Kaistia algarum: one gene and its partner. The protein of the gene in region 2 interacts with the protein of the main gene of each other region in a pairwise test. Links are inferred from orthologs where the notes say so. Each region holds a gene or a part of one and is shown on either strand. Other genes may lie near its edges.

The links. The genes of interacting proteins can lie anywhere in the genome.
Region 1: the proteins of OSH05_RS10910 (region 2) and OSH05_RS09760 interact in binary tests that used the Escherichia coli proteins (3 or more experiments, as listed by UniProt). The link is inferred for Kaistia algarum from one-to-one orthologs.

Annotation. Positions count from the first base shown.
Region 1 is NZ_JAPKNJ010000001.1:2,008,955-2,016,052, reverse strand. What follows is about bases 1-3,304. They hold OSH05_RS09760 ([protein-PII] uridylyltransferase), read left to right. Parts: upstream 1-326; coding sequence 327-3,104; downstream 3,105-3,304. Other genes in these bases: murJ (murein biosynthesis integral membrane protein MurJ), read left to right, coding at 3,111-3,304; mutS (DNA mismatch repair protein MutS), read left to right, coding at 1-259. Also shown: more of murJ, read left to right, coding at 3,305-4,673; trpS (tryptophan--tRNA ligase), read left to right, coding at 4,734-5,774; OSH05_RS09745 (universal stress protein), read left to right, coding at 5,825-6,316; OSH05_RS09740 (alkaline phosphatase PhoX), read right to left, coding at 6,379-7,098.
Region 2 is NZ_JAPKNJ010000001.1:2,260,047-2,267,600, reverse strand. What follows is about bases 2,205-4,933. They hold OSH05_RS10910 (P-II family nitrogen regulator), read right to left. Parts: upstream 3,874-4,933; coding sequence 3,535-3,873; downstream 2,205-3,534. Other genes in these bases: OSH05_RS10905 (acyl-CoA thioesterase), read right to left, coding at 4,150-4,933; OSH05_RS10915 (ammonium transporter), read right to left, coding at 2,205-3,381. Outside these bases: OSH05_RS10925 (FtsK/SpoIIIE family DNA translocase), read right to left, coding at 1-624; OSH05_RS10920 (aminotransferase class I/II-fold pyridoxal phosphate-dependent enzyme), read right to left, coding at 641-1,828; more of OSH05_RS10915, read right to left, coding at 2,029-2,204; more of OSH05_RS10905, read right to left, coding at 4,934-5,082; OSH05_RS10900 (ubiquinone biosynthesis hydroxylase), read left to right, coding at 5,149-6,393; OSH05_RS10895 (Trm112 family protein), read right to left, coding at 6,394-6,594; OSH05_RS10890 (LON peptidase substrate-binding domain-containing protein), read right to left, coding at 6,596-7,255; trxA (thioredoxin), read right to left, coding at 7,268-7,554. UniProt on the Escherichia coli protein: Involved in the regulation of nitrogen metabolism. Regulates the activity of its targets by protein-protein interaction in response to the nitrogen status of the cell.

The DNA of each region.
Region 1 (7,098 bases), 250 kb from region 2 along the record:
GGCGAGGGCGCGCGACGTGCTCTCGCGGCTGGAGGAGACGGATCGCCAGTCGCCATCGGCGACATTGATCGACGACCTGCCGCTCTTCGCCGCGGCGCTGTCGCGCGCCGTTCCCGAGCGGCCGGTCGTGACCGATCCGATGGCCGAGGAACTCGACCGGATCCTGCCGGACGACCTGACGCCGCGCGAGGCGCTGGAGGCGCTCTACAGGCTCAAGGCGCTACGCACCGAAGCGAAGGCGTCGTCGAAACGCGCTTGAGGTGGTTTATCCCCGCGAACCGGTCTAGGTTCCGAAAAATTCTCTTCTCTGGATGTCGCAGAACCCGATGATCCGATCCGACTCCGCGCTTGTCGACCGCGATGAACTCGCTGCCGAACTCGAGACGATCGCCACCCATTCGGAAAAATCACAGGTCCGCGCGGCCGCGCTGTCGCGGCTCAAGGACGTGATGAAGAAAGGCCGGGCGCGCGCCGAGCAAGATCTGCTGGCAGGCGGGCGCGGCAGCGTATGCGCGCGGCGACTTTCCGATCTCGTCGACGAAGTCATCGGCGCGATCTTTCAACTGGCGATCCGTCACGTCTATCCGGCGCAGAACCCTTCCTCGGCCGAGCGCATGGCGCTCGTCGCCGTGGGCGGCTATGGCCGCGGCATGCTGGCGCCGGGCTCCGACATCGATCTCCTGTTCCTGCTGCCCTACAAGCAGACACCCTGGGGCGAGAGCGTCGTCGAGTTCGTCCTCTACATGCTCTGGGACCTCGGCCTGAAGGTCGGCCATGCGACCCGCAACGTCGACGAGTGCATACGCCTCTCCGGCGGCGACATGACGATCCGGACGGCGATCCTCGAAGCCCGTTTTCTCTGGGGCGACGAAAAGCTGTTCGGTGAGCTTACCCTCCGTTTCGACGAGCAGGTGGTGCGGAACACCGGCCCGGCGTTCATCGCGGCCAAGCTTGCCGAGCGCGACGAACGTCACCGCCGCCAGGGTGCCTCGCGCTATGTCGTTGAGCCGAACGTGAAGGAGGGCAAGGGGGGCCTTCGCGACCTCCATACGCTGTTCTGGATCGCCAAATATTTCTACCGCGTGCGGTCCGGTGACGCGCTGGTCGAGGCCGGCGTCTTCTCTCGTTCCGAGTTGGCGCTCTTCCGCAAGTCGGAGGACTTTCTCTGGTCGGTGCGCTGCCACCTCCACTTTCTCACGGGCCGGGCCGAGGAACGGCTCTCCTTCGACCTTCAGCGCGAAATGGCGGTACGCCTCGGCTACACGTCCCATCCAGGGATGAAGGACGTCGAGCGCTTCATGAAGCACTATTTCCTCGTCGCGAAGGATGTCGGCGATCTGACGCTGATCTTCTGTTCGGCGCTGGAGGAAGAACACGCCAAGACGACGCCGAGGCTCAATCGCTTCTTCGGCATCGCGCCGCGCCGGAAGCTGAAGAAGATCCCCGGCACCACCGATTTCGTCGTCGAGCATGATCGCATCAACATGGCGGCCGCCAATGTCTTCGAGCGCGATCCGGCCAATCTGATCCGTCTCTTTCACCTGGCCGACAAGCACAACCTCGCCTTCCATCCCGATCTGATGAAGGCGGCGACCCGCTCGCTGAAGCTCATCGACGGAGAGATGCGCGAGGATCCTGTCGCGAACCGGCTTTTTCTGGAAGTCCTCTCCTCAAGAAGCCAGCCGGAGATCGTTCTTCGACGGATGAACGAGGCCGGCGTACTCGGCCGTTTCCTTCCCGATTTCGGCAAAATCGTCGCGATGATGCAGTTCAACATGTATCATCACTATACGGTCGACGAACATCTGATCCGTTCGATCGGCATCCTTTCGTCGATCGAGCGCGGCGAGCATGCGCAGGATCATCCGCTAGCTAGCAGCCTGATCCCGAATATCCAGGACCGCGTCGTGCTCTATGTGGCGATGCTCCTGCACGATGTCGCCAAGGGGCGGCCGGAGGATCATTCGATCGCCGGCGCGCGGGTCGCCCGCAAGCTCGGCCCGCGGCTTGGGTTGTCGCCCGCGCAGACCGAGACGGTGGCCTGGCTCATCGAGAACCACCTCCTGATGAGCATGACGGCGCAGTCGCGCGACCTTGGCGACCGCAAGACCATCCAGGATTTCGCGGCCGTCGTGCAGAGCCTGGAGCGGTTGAAGCTCCTGCTGATCCTGACGATCGCCGATATCTCCGCCGTCGGTCCTGGCGTCTGGAATGCCTGGAAGGGCCAGTTGCTGCGCACGCTCTACTACGAGACCGAGCCCTTGCTGACCGGCGGCCACAGCCAAATTTCGCGCGACAAGCGCGTCGCCGCGGCGCGGGCCGAGCTGGGCCATGCGCTGTCGGGGTGGTCGGCTCCCGATCGCGAGGCCTATCTGGAGCGGCACTACCCGGCCTATTGGATGCGCGTCGACCTGCCGCGCAAGATCGCCCATGCCGAAATGATCCGCGAGGCCGACGCGGCGGGCAAGACGCTCGCCACCGCCGTTTCCATGCGCCCCTTCGAGGGCGTCACCGAGATCACCATCTTCGCGCCAGACCATCCTCGCCTATTGTCGCTGATCGCGGGCGCCTGCACGGCCGCAGGCAGCAACATTGTCGATGCGCAGATCTTCACCACCACCGATGGCCGCGCCCTCGACACCATCGTCCTGCAGCGCGAGTTCGATTCGGACGAGGAGGAAGAGCGGCGGGGCTGGAAAGTCGGTGCTCTGATCGAGGACGCGCTGTCCGGGACCGTGGCGCTGCCCGAGGCGATCGCCCGCAAGGCCAAGCCGCGCGCCAAGATCAAGGCCTTCACGGTCAAGACCGAGATCCTGTTCGACAATTCCTGGTCCAACCAGTTCACCGTCATCGAAGCCTCGGGCATCGATCGGCCCGGCCTGCTCTACGACCTGACGCGTTCGATCTCGGACCTCAATCTCAACATCGCCTCCGCCCATGTGGCGACCTTCGGCGAGCGGGCCGTCGACGTCTTCTACGTCACCGACCTGATGGCGCGGAAGGTCACCAACGCCGCCCGCGAGGCGAATATCCGCCGCCGGCTGCAGCAGGTCTTCGAGGGCGATATCGCTGCCGATAAGTCATCCGCCCGCCGGACGGGATAACGGGCGGTGTCGCTCGCGCGCAATTTTGCGACGGTCGCGAGCTCCACGATGTCGAGCCGACTGCTCGGATTCGTGCGCGACATGTTCATGGCGGCGGCGCTTGGTACGGGGCCGGTCGCCGACGCTTTTCTCGTCGCCTTCCGCCTGCCCAATCTCTTTCGCCGCCTCTTTGCGGAAGGCGCGTTCTCCGCGGCCTTCATCCCGCTCTTCGCCCGCCGTCTGGAAGAGAGCGGCGACGAGGCGGCGCATCGATTTGCCGGCGAAGTATTATCGGCCTTCGCGCTGCTCCTCGTGATCGTCACGATCGTGGGCGAGATTTTCATGTCGCCGATCATCGGAGTTCTGGCACCGGGCTTTGCAGCCGACCCGGAGAAATTCGCGCTCGCCATCCTGCTGACGCGGATCGCGCTGCCCTATCTGGCGCTGATTTCGCTGCTCGCGCTCTATAGCGGCGTGCTGAATGCCCATGGGCGCTTTCTCGCCGCCGCCATGGCGCCGGCGCTGCTCAATGTGGTCCTGGTCGGCGCGCTGGCCTATGTGATCGTGACCGGGCGGCAGGATACGGAGCAAGCCGGTATCCTGCTGGCGGTGGCAACCCTGGTCGGCGGCCTCGCCCAGCTTCTCATGGTCGTTGTCGCGACCCGCCGGGCAGGGATCGACCTGCCCTTGCTTCGCCCGCGCCTGACTGCCGGGGTGCGGCGCCTGACGGCGCTCGCCGTCCCGGGTCTGATCGGTGGTGGCGTCACGCAGATCAACATCGTGATCGGCACGATGATCGCTTCCTTCGCTCCCGGCGCCATCGCGGTACTGGGCTATGCCGATCGCCTCTACCAGCTGCCACTCGGCATTGTCGGCGCCACCATCGCCGTCGTCGTGCTGCCCGATCTGTCGCGCCAGCTTCGTGCCGGTCGCGCCGATCTCGCCGCGGCGCTGCAGAACCGCAGCGTCGAATTCTCGATGGCGCTGACGCTTCCGGCGGCGGCGGGACTGTTCGCTCTGGCCGAGCCGATCGTCCGCATCATCTATGAGCGCGGCGCCTTCGATGCTGCCGATACGCTCGTCACGGCGCGAACGCTGATGGGCTTTGCGCTCGGCCTGCCGGCCTTCGTCCTGATCAAGGCGCTGTCGCCGGCCTATTTCGCCCGCGAGGACACGAAGACGCCGATGTGGTTCGCTGCCATCGCGGTGGCAATCAACGTCGCGGGCTCGCTGGCGCTGTTCCCCGTGTTGTCGGAAGTCGGCATCGCCCTCGCGACGTCACTCTCGGCCTGGGTGAATGCCGGCCTTTTGGGCGGATTGCTGCTTGTCCGTGGTCATTGGCAGCCGGACGCTCGGCTCCGCCGCTCGGCTCTCCTGCTCATCGTGGCCACGGCCGCCATGACCCTTGTTGCCCGGTCCGCCGCCGCGCTCGCCGAGCCGTTGCTTCGGACGCATGGCGGGCTCATTGCCGCGTTGACGTTGGCGGCGATCTGCCTCGGCGCCGCCGTGCTCTACGCGATGCTCTGCCAGTTTGCGCGCATCGTCGACTTTTCCGAGCTGATCCGCGTTCTGCGCGCGCGGCAAGGCTGAGCGGCGCTTGCGCGAGGCCTTTCGCCGCGCGATAAGGCGGCCGATCAACGGGGTTTCCTCATGACCGAATTCCAGCCGCGCGTCTTTTCCGGCGTCCAGCCGACCGGCAATCTGCATCTTGGTAATTATCTCGGCGCGATCGTCAATTTCGTCGCGCTGCAGGAGAGCCACGATTGCATCTATTGCGTCGTCGACATGCACGCGATCACGGTCTGGCAGGATCCCGCCGAGCTGTCGCGCCAGATCCGCGAGGTCACGGCCGCCTTCGTCGCGGCCGGTATCGATCCTGTGAAGCACATCGTCTTCAACCAGAGTCAGGTCTCGGTTCATGCCGAGCTCGCCTGGGTATTCAACTGTGTTGCCCGCATCGGCTGGATGAACCGGATGACGCAGTTCAAGGACAAGGCCGGCAAGGACAAGGAAAACGCCTCGCTCGGGCTCCTGGCCTATCCGAGCCTGATGGCGGCCGACATTCTCGCCTATAAGGCGACGCATGTTCCGGTCGGCGAGGACCAGAAGCAGCATCTCGAGCTGACGCGCGACATCGCGCAGAAGTTCAACAACGACTATGCCGGCTCGATCGCCGCGCATGGCTATGGTGATGCCTATTTCCCGATCACCGAGCCGCTGATCACCGGTCCGGCGACGCGGATCATGAGCCTGCGTGACGGCACTAAGAAGATGTCGAAATCCGATCCGTCGGATTATTCGCGCATCAACCTGACCGACGACGCCGACGGCATCGCCCAGAAGATCCGCAAGGCCAAGACCGATGCCGACGCGCTGCCGAGCGAGGTCGAAGGCCTCAAGGGACGTCCGGAGGCGGATAATCTCGTCGGCATCTACGCGGCGTTGTCGGGCCTTGCGAAGCCGGATGTGCTGAGCCAGTTCGGCGGCCAGCCATTCTCCGCCTTCAAGCCGGCCCTGGCCGATCTGGCCGTGGAGAAGCTGGGCCCGGTCGGCGGCGAGATGCGCCGGCTGATGGGCGACCCTGGCCATATCGACCAGATTCTCGCCAATGGCGCCGCCCGTGCCGAGGCGATAGCCCGGCCGATCATGGACGGCGTCAAGGATATCGTCGGCTTCATCCGCCGCAACTGATCCCTCGCCCTCGCCTTGCGGGGGTGACCGGCGAGTGGCAGCATAGAGCGATGCTGAAGCGCAGAAGCACCGAGGCCGGACACCGGCGCAAGTTCCTGGCCGTAATCGACGACAGCCCCGAATGTTCGCGCGCGGTCGTCTATGCCGCCCGAAGGGCCGAGCGAACCAGCGGTGCCCTGGCCTTGCTTTATGTGATCGAACCGCCCGGCTTCCACGATTGGATCGGCGTCGAGAACATCATGCGTGCCGAGGCGTCGGAGGAGGCGGAAAAGGCACTGGCCCGCTTCGCCGATCTCGCACGGCGCCATTCTTCCGTCGAGCCGGAGCTGGTGATCCGCGAGGGCGCGCGGGCCGAGCAGGTCAATCACCTCATCGCCGAGGACGAGGACATCGCGATCCTGGTGCTGGCCGCCGGCATCGACAAGGAAGGGCCAGGCCCGCTCGTCACCGCGATCGCCGGGCGCCTTGCGGGCACCTTTCCGGTGCCGATCACCATCGTTCCGGGTGCCCTGACGGACGAGGAAATCGCCGCCATCGCCTGACAGCGGACGCAAAAAAAGGGCGCCCGAAGGCGCCCTTTCCGTTTTCCGATCGGCTCGGGTGACTACATCTTCTTCGCCTTGGCTTCGTCCTTCTTTGACGATGCCGGATCTTGGACGATCTCGAAGGTGATGTTGCGGCCATGCTGGCGGGTATAGAACACGCGCCAGCCATTTTCGAACGGTGTCGGGACAGCGGTGCCGATCAGGCCTTCGACTGTCGGATTGCCGTCGGAGACGTGAATGCCGGTGATCTCGTTGTCACCGTCATTCTGGAAGCCCTCGGCCGAGGTGAGCGCCTCGTCGATCGTCGCCATGTCGTCGCGGCCCTGGCTCAGGAAGCGAACCGGATCCGGCGTGCTCGCCTTCGCATAATCAGCCGTCACGTCGACGATATAGCCGGAGTCGAAGGCGTTGCGCTGCATGTGCAGCTTGTCGCCGGCATCCTCGACGACGAGCAGCTGCGTGTCGTTGAGGAAAGAGAGATTGTCGAAGCCCGTGCGGGTCGCATCGCCGCGATAGACGAGCGCGACCGTCGCCCTGTCGGGGTTCTTCTTCGACTGGGCGATCTTGAACACGCCGCCGAACCCGCCGAAATCAACGCCGGCCTCGGTCTTGGCGTTGGTGTCGCCGGTTGCCGTGAAATAGAACTCCTTGAAGCTCGTTCCCGGACGGAACTGGCCGTTTTCGGGGCGCTTGAACGGCGTGCCGCCCGCCTTCTTGGCGAGATCGTTGGCGTCGAAGGCCTCGGCCGGATGCTCGTCGCTGTCGCGGATCGTGACCCA
Region 2 (7,554 bases):
TTTGGCCGCGTTCCGCAGGGCCGCACGCTTCGGCTCGGCCACAGTTTTGCGGGCCGGCAGCAGCCCGAAGGCATGAACGAGGAGGAGAGCGGTCAGCGCGGCATAGATCCCCTGCGTCGCCAGCCTCGCCGTCGTGCTGTCGGCGCCGATGAAGATCGACGCCGGCAGCCGAGCGACCAGATCGCCGAGGACGCCGCCGAGGCCGGTCGGCAATGGCCAATGTGCGGTCACTGGCAGGAAGGCCAATGCTCCGGCGCCCAGAACGGCCGCCCCCAGCCAGCTCGCCGCCATCACGCCGCGAAAGCGGCGGATGCCGCCGAACAGCGCCCGCCAGCCCCAGATCACGGCCGGAAGCAGCAGGAGGACCGCGCCGATGCCAAAGAACTGCATCAGCAGATCGGCGAGGATCGACCCTGGAAAGCCGAGCGCATTGGCCGCCGGCTTGGACGTCGCATAGGAGAGCGACGGATCGTCGACCGCCCAGGTGGCGAGCGCCACCGCGACCGCCGCCGTCCCGCCGATGAGGGCGATACCGATTGCAAGGCCGAGATGCCGCTGCACGAAACGGCGCAGCCCGTCATCGTCGGAGTCGAGGGCCAGGGCTTCGGAACGGATCGAGCGCATCGTCACATCCTGTCCTTCACGATCGGTCGAAAATATCTGCCATGCGTGTCAGTGCCTCGCGGGTGACGTCGAGGTCCTGAACCATGGCGATGCGCAGGTATCCGACGCCGGGATTGTGGCCCTCGGAATCCGGCAGGCACAGATATCCGCCCGGTATCGTCCGCACCCCGCCCTCCTGCCAGAGCCGGACGGCAGCCGCTTCGCCATCCGGAACGGGCAGCCAGAGAAAGAACCCGCCCTGCGGCACGCCCCCGCCGAGCCTATCGCCGAGGATTGCCTCGGCCAGCGCGAATTTCTCGTTGTAGAGCGCGCGGTTCGCCGCGACATGGCTCTCGTCGGAATAGGCCGCAACCGCCACCGCCTGCAGCGGGCCGGGCACCTGTGGCGCCGCCATGTTGCGCAGCCGCGTCCAGCCGGCGATGAAGCCCGGATCCCCCGCCGCGAAGCCGCAGCGCAGCCCCGGCAGATTGGAACGCTTGGAGAGCGAGTGGAACGTGAGGACGTTGCCATAGCCATCGCCCAGCGAATCGGCCGCCTCGAGCACGCCGGGCGGCGGCGCCGTCCGGTAGATCTCCGAATAGCATTCGTCAGCCAAGATCATGATGTCGTACTGCCGCGCCGTCCCGATCAGTCGCTTCCATTCGCCGAGCGTCGCGACGCTGCCCTGCGGGTTGGAGGGCGAAGCGACATAGATCGCGACGGTGCGCGCCAATATGTCTTCGCCGAGCGTGGCCAGATCGGGCAATGTCCGCTCGCCATCCGGCTCCACCAGGACGATCTCCGCGCCCGCGGCTTCCGCGCCGGCCGCATAGGCTTGGTAGAACGGGTTCGGCAGCAGCACGATCGGGCGTTCGATCCGGCGGGTGCGTTCGCGCGCGCCAAGCGCCGCGAAGAACAGCCCCTCACGCGAGCCGTTGAGCGGCAGCACCATCCGTTCCGGGTCGATAGCGTGAACGAGGCTATAGCGATGACCGAGCCAGTCGGCGATGGTGCGGCGAAACGCATCGGTACCGCGAATGGCTGGGTACTGGCCGAATTCGCTGAGATGCGCCGCGATGGTCGGCCCGACGAAATCGGGGATCGCATGCTGCGGCTCGCCGAGGCCGAGCAGGATCGGCGGCCGCCCGGGCGGGATGCCCGCCAAGCGGTCGTTCAAGCGGGCGAAGGGCGAAACGAGCCTTACGGCGCTCGTGGTGCCGGCCATGCCGATCCTCGTCGGTGAACTCCAGGCGCCGACTCTAGCCGCCCTTGGTTAAGCCCCCTTTAACCATCGATGTCCGGCAAGGGCGGTTGGCAGCTCCGGGCCCGGCGAATAGCCTCCCAAAATGAAAAAGCCCCGGCGGGAAGCCGGGGCCAGTTTTCGCGCTTGGGAGGACGGGGCACGCGAGGCGCCCCGTTTCGCGATCAGCTGTGGTAGGCGCGCTCGCCATGCTCCTGGATATCGAGGCCTTCGCTCTCGACTTCGGGGCGCACGCGGAGGCCGACGATGACATCGACGATCTTGTAGAGGATCGCCGAACCAATGCCGGACCAGACGATCGTGAACAAGACGGCCTGGATCTGCACCCAGACCTGATGGCCCATCGCATAGTCCTTGATGCCGGTACCGCCGAGCGACGGGCTGACCAGAATGCCGGTGGCGATGGCGCCGACGATGCCGCCAATGCCGTGGACGCCGAAGACGTCGAGGCTGTCGTCATAGCCGAACGCGTTCTTCACCGTGGTGACGAAGAAGAAGCAGACGATCGAGGCGACGAAGCCGAGGCAGATGGCGCCGACCGGACCGGCGAAGCCGGCAGCCGGCGTGACGGCCACGAGGCCGGCAACAACGCCCGAGATCGCGCCCAGCATGGACGGCTTGCCGCGGACGACCCATTCGATGAACACCCAGCCGATCGCCGCACCGGCGGTCGCGACGAAAGTGTTGATGGTGGCCAGACCCGCGACCGAGCCGGCGGAGAGAGCCGAACCGGCGTTGAAGCCGAACCAGCCGACCCACAGCAGGGAGGCGCCGATCATCGAATTGGTCAGCGAATGGGGCGGCATCAGATCCTTGCCGAGGCCCATGCGCTTACCGACCAGGATACAGCCGACGAGGCCCGCAATACCGGCATTGATGTGGACGACGGTACCACCGGCGAAGTCGAGGGCGCCGAGCTGGAACAGCCAGCCGGTCGACTGCCAGACGCTATGGGCGACCGGGAGGTAGATGAACGTGACCCAGAGGATCATGAACAGCACCACCGCCGAGAACTTCATGCGCTCGGCGAAGGCGCCAACGATGAGCGCCGGGGTGATCGCCGCGAAGGTCATCTGGAAGACGACGAAGACATATTCCGGAATAGTGCCGGAAAGCGTGTCGGGCGTGATGCCCGCCAGGAAGGCCTTGGACAGGCCGCCGATGAAGCCGCCGCCATCGGTGAAGGCGAGGCTGTAGCCGTAGAAGACCCAGATGACCATGACGATCGAAGCGATCAGCAGGCACTGCATCAGCACGGACAGCATGTTCTTGGTGCGGACGAGACCGCCATAGAACAGGGCAAGGCCCGGGACGATCATCATCAGCACGAGGACCGAGGAGATCAGCATCCAGGCGGTGTCGCCGGAGTTCAACACCGGCGCGGCCGCGACGGCCGGAGCTGCGGCGGCTGCAGCGTCGGCCGCGGGTGTTGCGTCCTGGCCATAGGCCATGGCCGTCAGCGTCAGCAGCGAACCTGCCGCGCCGAGCAGTGCATAAGGGGCATTTCTGAACTTCATGGAACCTCTCCTCTCGGTCCGACCGTCCGGTCGGCTGCCAGCGCCCGGAAGGCCGAGCCCCTTCTCGCGTATGTTGGCCGCGTAGTCGGCGATACGATCAAACATTGTGCAACTTACCATCTCTATCGATGCGGAAACGAACCGCTGCCTCCGTCAAAGAGCGTCGGAATCGGTCTCGCCCGTGCGGATGCGGACCGCCTGTTCGATCGAATAGACGAAGATTTTTCCATCGCCGATCTGGCCGGTCTTGGCGGCACCGCTGATCGCTTCCACGACCTGATCGACAGAGCCGGAAGGCACGGCGATCTCGACCTTGAGCTTCGGCAGAAAGCTCACGGCATATTCGGCGCCACGATAGATCTCGGTATGGCCCTTCTGGCGGCCATACCCCTTCACTTCCGTCACGGTCAGTCCCTGCACGCCAATGGCGGTGAGGGCGTCGCGTACCTCGTCGAGCTTGAATGGCTTGATGATCGCCATAACGATTTTCATGTCATCTTCCCGTCTATTTCCGGCACTTCTGCACCGTCGTCGATTGGTCGACCGGAAATGCCCCCGCTGCGCGTAAAGCCTTTCGCTGGCTAGCGTCTAACAAAGTCCGTGCCAGATGGGGCCTGACATTTCAGCACGGCGTGTTTTCGCGCAATTATTGGCTGCATCGCCACAGCAGACGAGCGATCTGGCCATGATGCTCGTGCATACAATATGCAGATGACCAGAAAATGATCAAAAAAACACCCCGAACACGCCTAATATCTAGGCATCGCCTCAATCGCGAGCAGGGGACGCCTGGACGCTCCTCACGAGGCCTTCCTGCGCGACGGAAGCGATCAGCGCTCCGCCGCGCTCGTAGAGGCTGCCGCGATTGAAACCGCGCGAGCCATGGGCAGACGGACTGTCGCTGACATAGAGCACCCAGTCGTCGAAGCGGAACGGCCGGTGAAACCACATGGCGTGATCGAGGCTGGCCACCTGCAGCGTCGGATCGAACACCCAGCGCCCCTGCGCGATCAGCGTCGTGTCGAGCAAGGTCAGGTCGGAGGCATAGGCGAGGACGGACCGCACAAGCCCGACATCGCTTCCAAGCTCGACACGCGGCCGCATCCAGACCGCCTGCGCCGACGCAGAGCCATCCCGTCGCATATAGGCGCCGATATCCACCGGACGGATCTCGATCGGTCGGGGCCGTCGCCAGAACTTATGCGCCGTCCTCGGCGCCTCGCGCAGCAGCACGTCGAGGAACTCCGCCTCGGATGGCAGAGCATCCGGTGCCGGCACCATCGGCATCGACGTCTGGTGCTCGAGCCCTTCCTCCTCGGCATGAAAGGACGCGGCCATCGAGAAGATCACCTGGCCATGCTGCTCGGCCAGCACGCGCCGTGTTGAGAAGGATCCTCCGTCGCGGATCCGTTCGACCGCATAGATGATATCGGCCTCCGGGTCGCCGAGACGCAGGAAATAGCCATGCAGCGAATGGCAGGCTCGATCCGTTACGGTACGCGACGCGGCCATCAGAGCCTGGCCCAGCACCTGGCCGCCGAAAATGCGCTGCCAGCCCGGATCGAAGCTGCGACCGCGGAACCGGTTGTCGTCGACGGGATCGAGATCCAGTATGGAAAGGAGATCGTCGGTCACGGTGGAGCCCGGCGGAAAGGAAGCGGCGGCCGGCCGCGCCTCCAGATGCGGCGGCGCACCGGTCAAGTCAATGGGCCAGTTCGCGCCTGCCATCGGGACCGCGGCAGCCGACTCGATGCAAGGAATGCCGTCATGACCAAGGAGACCCACGAACCGTCGGGCGCACCGCGGCGCTTCGACGTCGTCATCGCCGGCGGCGGCTATGTCGGCCTCTCGCTGGCGCTGGCGCTGCGTAAGGGCGAACCTTCGATGGCCGTCGCCGTGGTCGATCCGGCACCGCTGGGCGCCGGAACCCGCGACAGCCGCGCCTCGGCGATCGCCGCGTCCGCGCGTCACATGCTGGAAGCGCTCGGCATCTGGGAGCGCCTCGCGGACGAAGCCGAGCCGATCACCGAAATGGTAGTGACGGACAGCCGCACCCGCGATTCCGTCCGCCCCGTCTTTCTCACTTTCGCCGCCGACGGCGCGCCGGACGGCCCGCTCGCCCATATGGTGCCGAATGCCGCGCTGGTCGGCCATCTCCTGGAGGCGGCGGATCGCTGCGGCGTCGTCCGGATCGAAGGCTCCGTCGCCGATTTCGTGGCGACGCCCTCGGCGATGGTGGTGACGCTCGCCAGCGGCGAGGCGATCAAGGCCCGCCTGCTCGTCGCGGCGGACGGGGCAAAATCGCGGCTTCGCGATCTCGCCGGCGTCCGTACGGTCGGCTGGGATTACGGCCAGTCGGGCATCGTGGCGACGGTCCAGCATGAGCGTCCGCATGGGGGCCGCGCCGAGGAGCATTTCCTGCCGGCAGGACCCTTCGCCGTCCTGCCCCTGCCGGGCAACCACTCTTCGCTGGTCTGGACGGAGACGACCGAGGCAGCCGAACGCCTGCTCCGCGCTGACGAGTTCACGCTCCAGTTCGAATTGGAACGACGCTTCGGCCATCATCTCGGCGCACTCAGCCTCAAGGGCAAACCGCGCGCCTTCCCGCTCGGGCTTCGCGTCGCGCGCCGCTTCATCGCCCCGCGCTTCGCGCTTTGCGGCGATTCGGCCCATGCGATCCATCCGATCGCGGGCCAGGGCCTCAATCTCGGCTTCAAGGATGCGGCGGCGCTCGCCGAGACCGTGATCGACGCCGCCCGCCTCGGCCTCGATCCGGGCATGATCGAGACTCTGGAGCGCTATGAGCGCTGGCGGCGCTTCGACACGGTGCAAATGGGAATGGTGACCGACGGGCTGAACCGGCTGTTCTCGAACGACAACCCGGCGCTGCGGATCGCCCGCGATATCGGGCTCGGCCTCGTCGATCGCCTGCCGCGCTTGAAGCGGCGCTTCATCGACACCGCCTCCAATGCCGCCAGCGGGCCAAAGCTGCTGCGCGGCGAAGCGGTCTGATCAGATATCTTCGATCGGCCGGGCCTCGTCGGGCAGCATGATCGGGATGCCGTCGCGGATTGGATAGGCGAGCCGCGCTGCGCGGCTGACCAGTTCCTGCCGCTCGAAATCATAGTCGAGCGACGTCTTGGTCAGAGGGCAGACCAGCATTTCGAGAAGCTTGGGGTCGATCCGGCTCGCCGGACGCTCGGGCGCGGCCATCCTATTGCAACAGCTGCGATGCATCGCCGCGACGCGCGAGCGAGATTTCCGTGAGCGCGATCAGCGTCTCGGCGCGCGAGCGAAGGTCTGCCGCCTCGAGCAAGGCCTGCTTCTCCGCCGGACCATAGGGGCTCATCATCGACAGCGCGTTGACGAGCGTCTCGTTCGAGGTACGGCCGATATTGTCCCAGTCGGCCTCCAGCCGATGCGCCTCGAGATAGGCCCGGAACACGTCGAGCAGCCGGTCGCGGTCGACACCCTCGGCTCCGGCATTCTCCTCGAAATCCTCGCGGAACGGCTCGGCCGTCACGCGGCAACGGCGGAAGCCCGAGACCGCCTCGACCTCCTCGACGATTCGGAAGCGCGAAATGCCGGTCAGGCAGATCATGTAACGCCCGTCATCGGTCTCGCCATACGACGTGATGCGCCCCATGCACCCGATGGGGAACAGCGCGCCCTCGTCGCTCTCGGCGACAGGCTGGATCATGCCGAGAATGCGATTGCCCGCCATCGCCTCGTCGACCATCGCGAGATAGCGCGGCTCGAAGATGTTGAGCGGCATCTGCGAACGCGGCAGCAACAACGCTGCCGAGAGCGGGAATACCGGAATGATCTCCGGCAGATCCGCCGGAGATCGATAAGTGGCCTTACCAGCCTGCATGCGATTTGCGCCTCAAGAAAACAGAACGGAAGACAGACGGCGACGTCCCGAAAGGGTTGCCTCATCGGTCATTCCCCAGGCCTCGAACAGCTGGACCAGCTGTTTGCGGGCCTTGTCATCTTCCCAATTGCGGTCCGCCCTGACGATTTCAAGGAGGCGGTCGGTCGCGCCCTCACGATCGCCCTTAGCGTTCAGCAGCAAAGCCAGATCGAAACGGGCGGCAAAATCCTTGGGATCGCGCTCGATCCGCGCCGCCAGTTCTTGCTCCTCGCCCAGTTCGGCGGTCTGCGCGAGCAGCG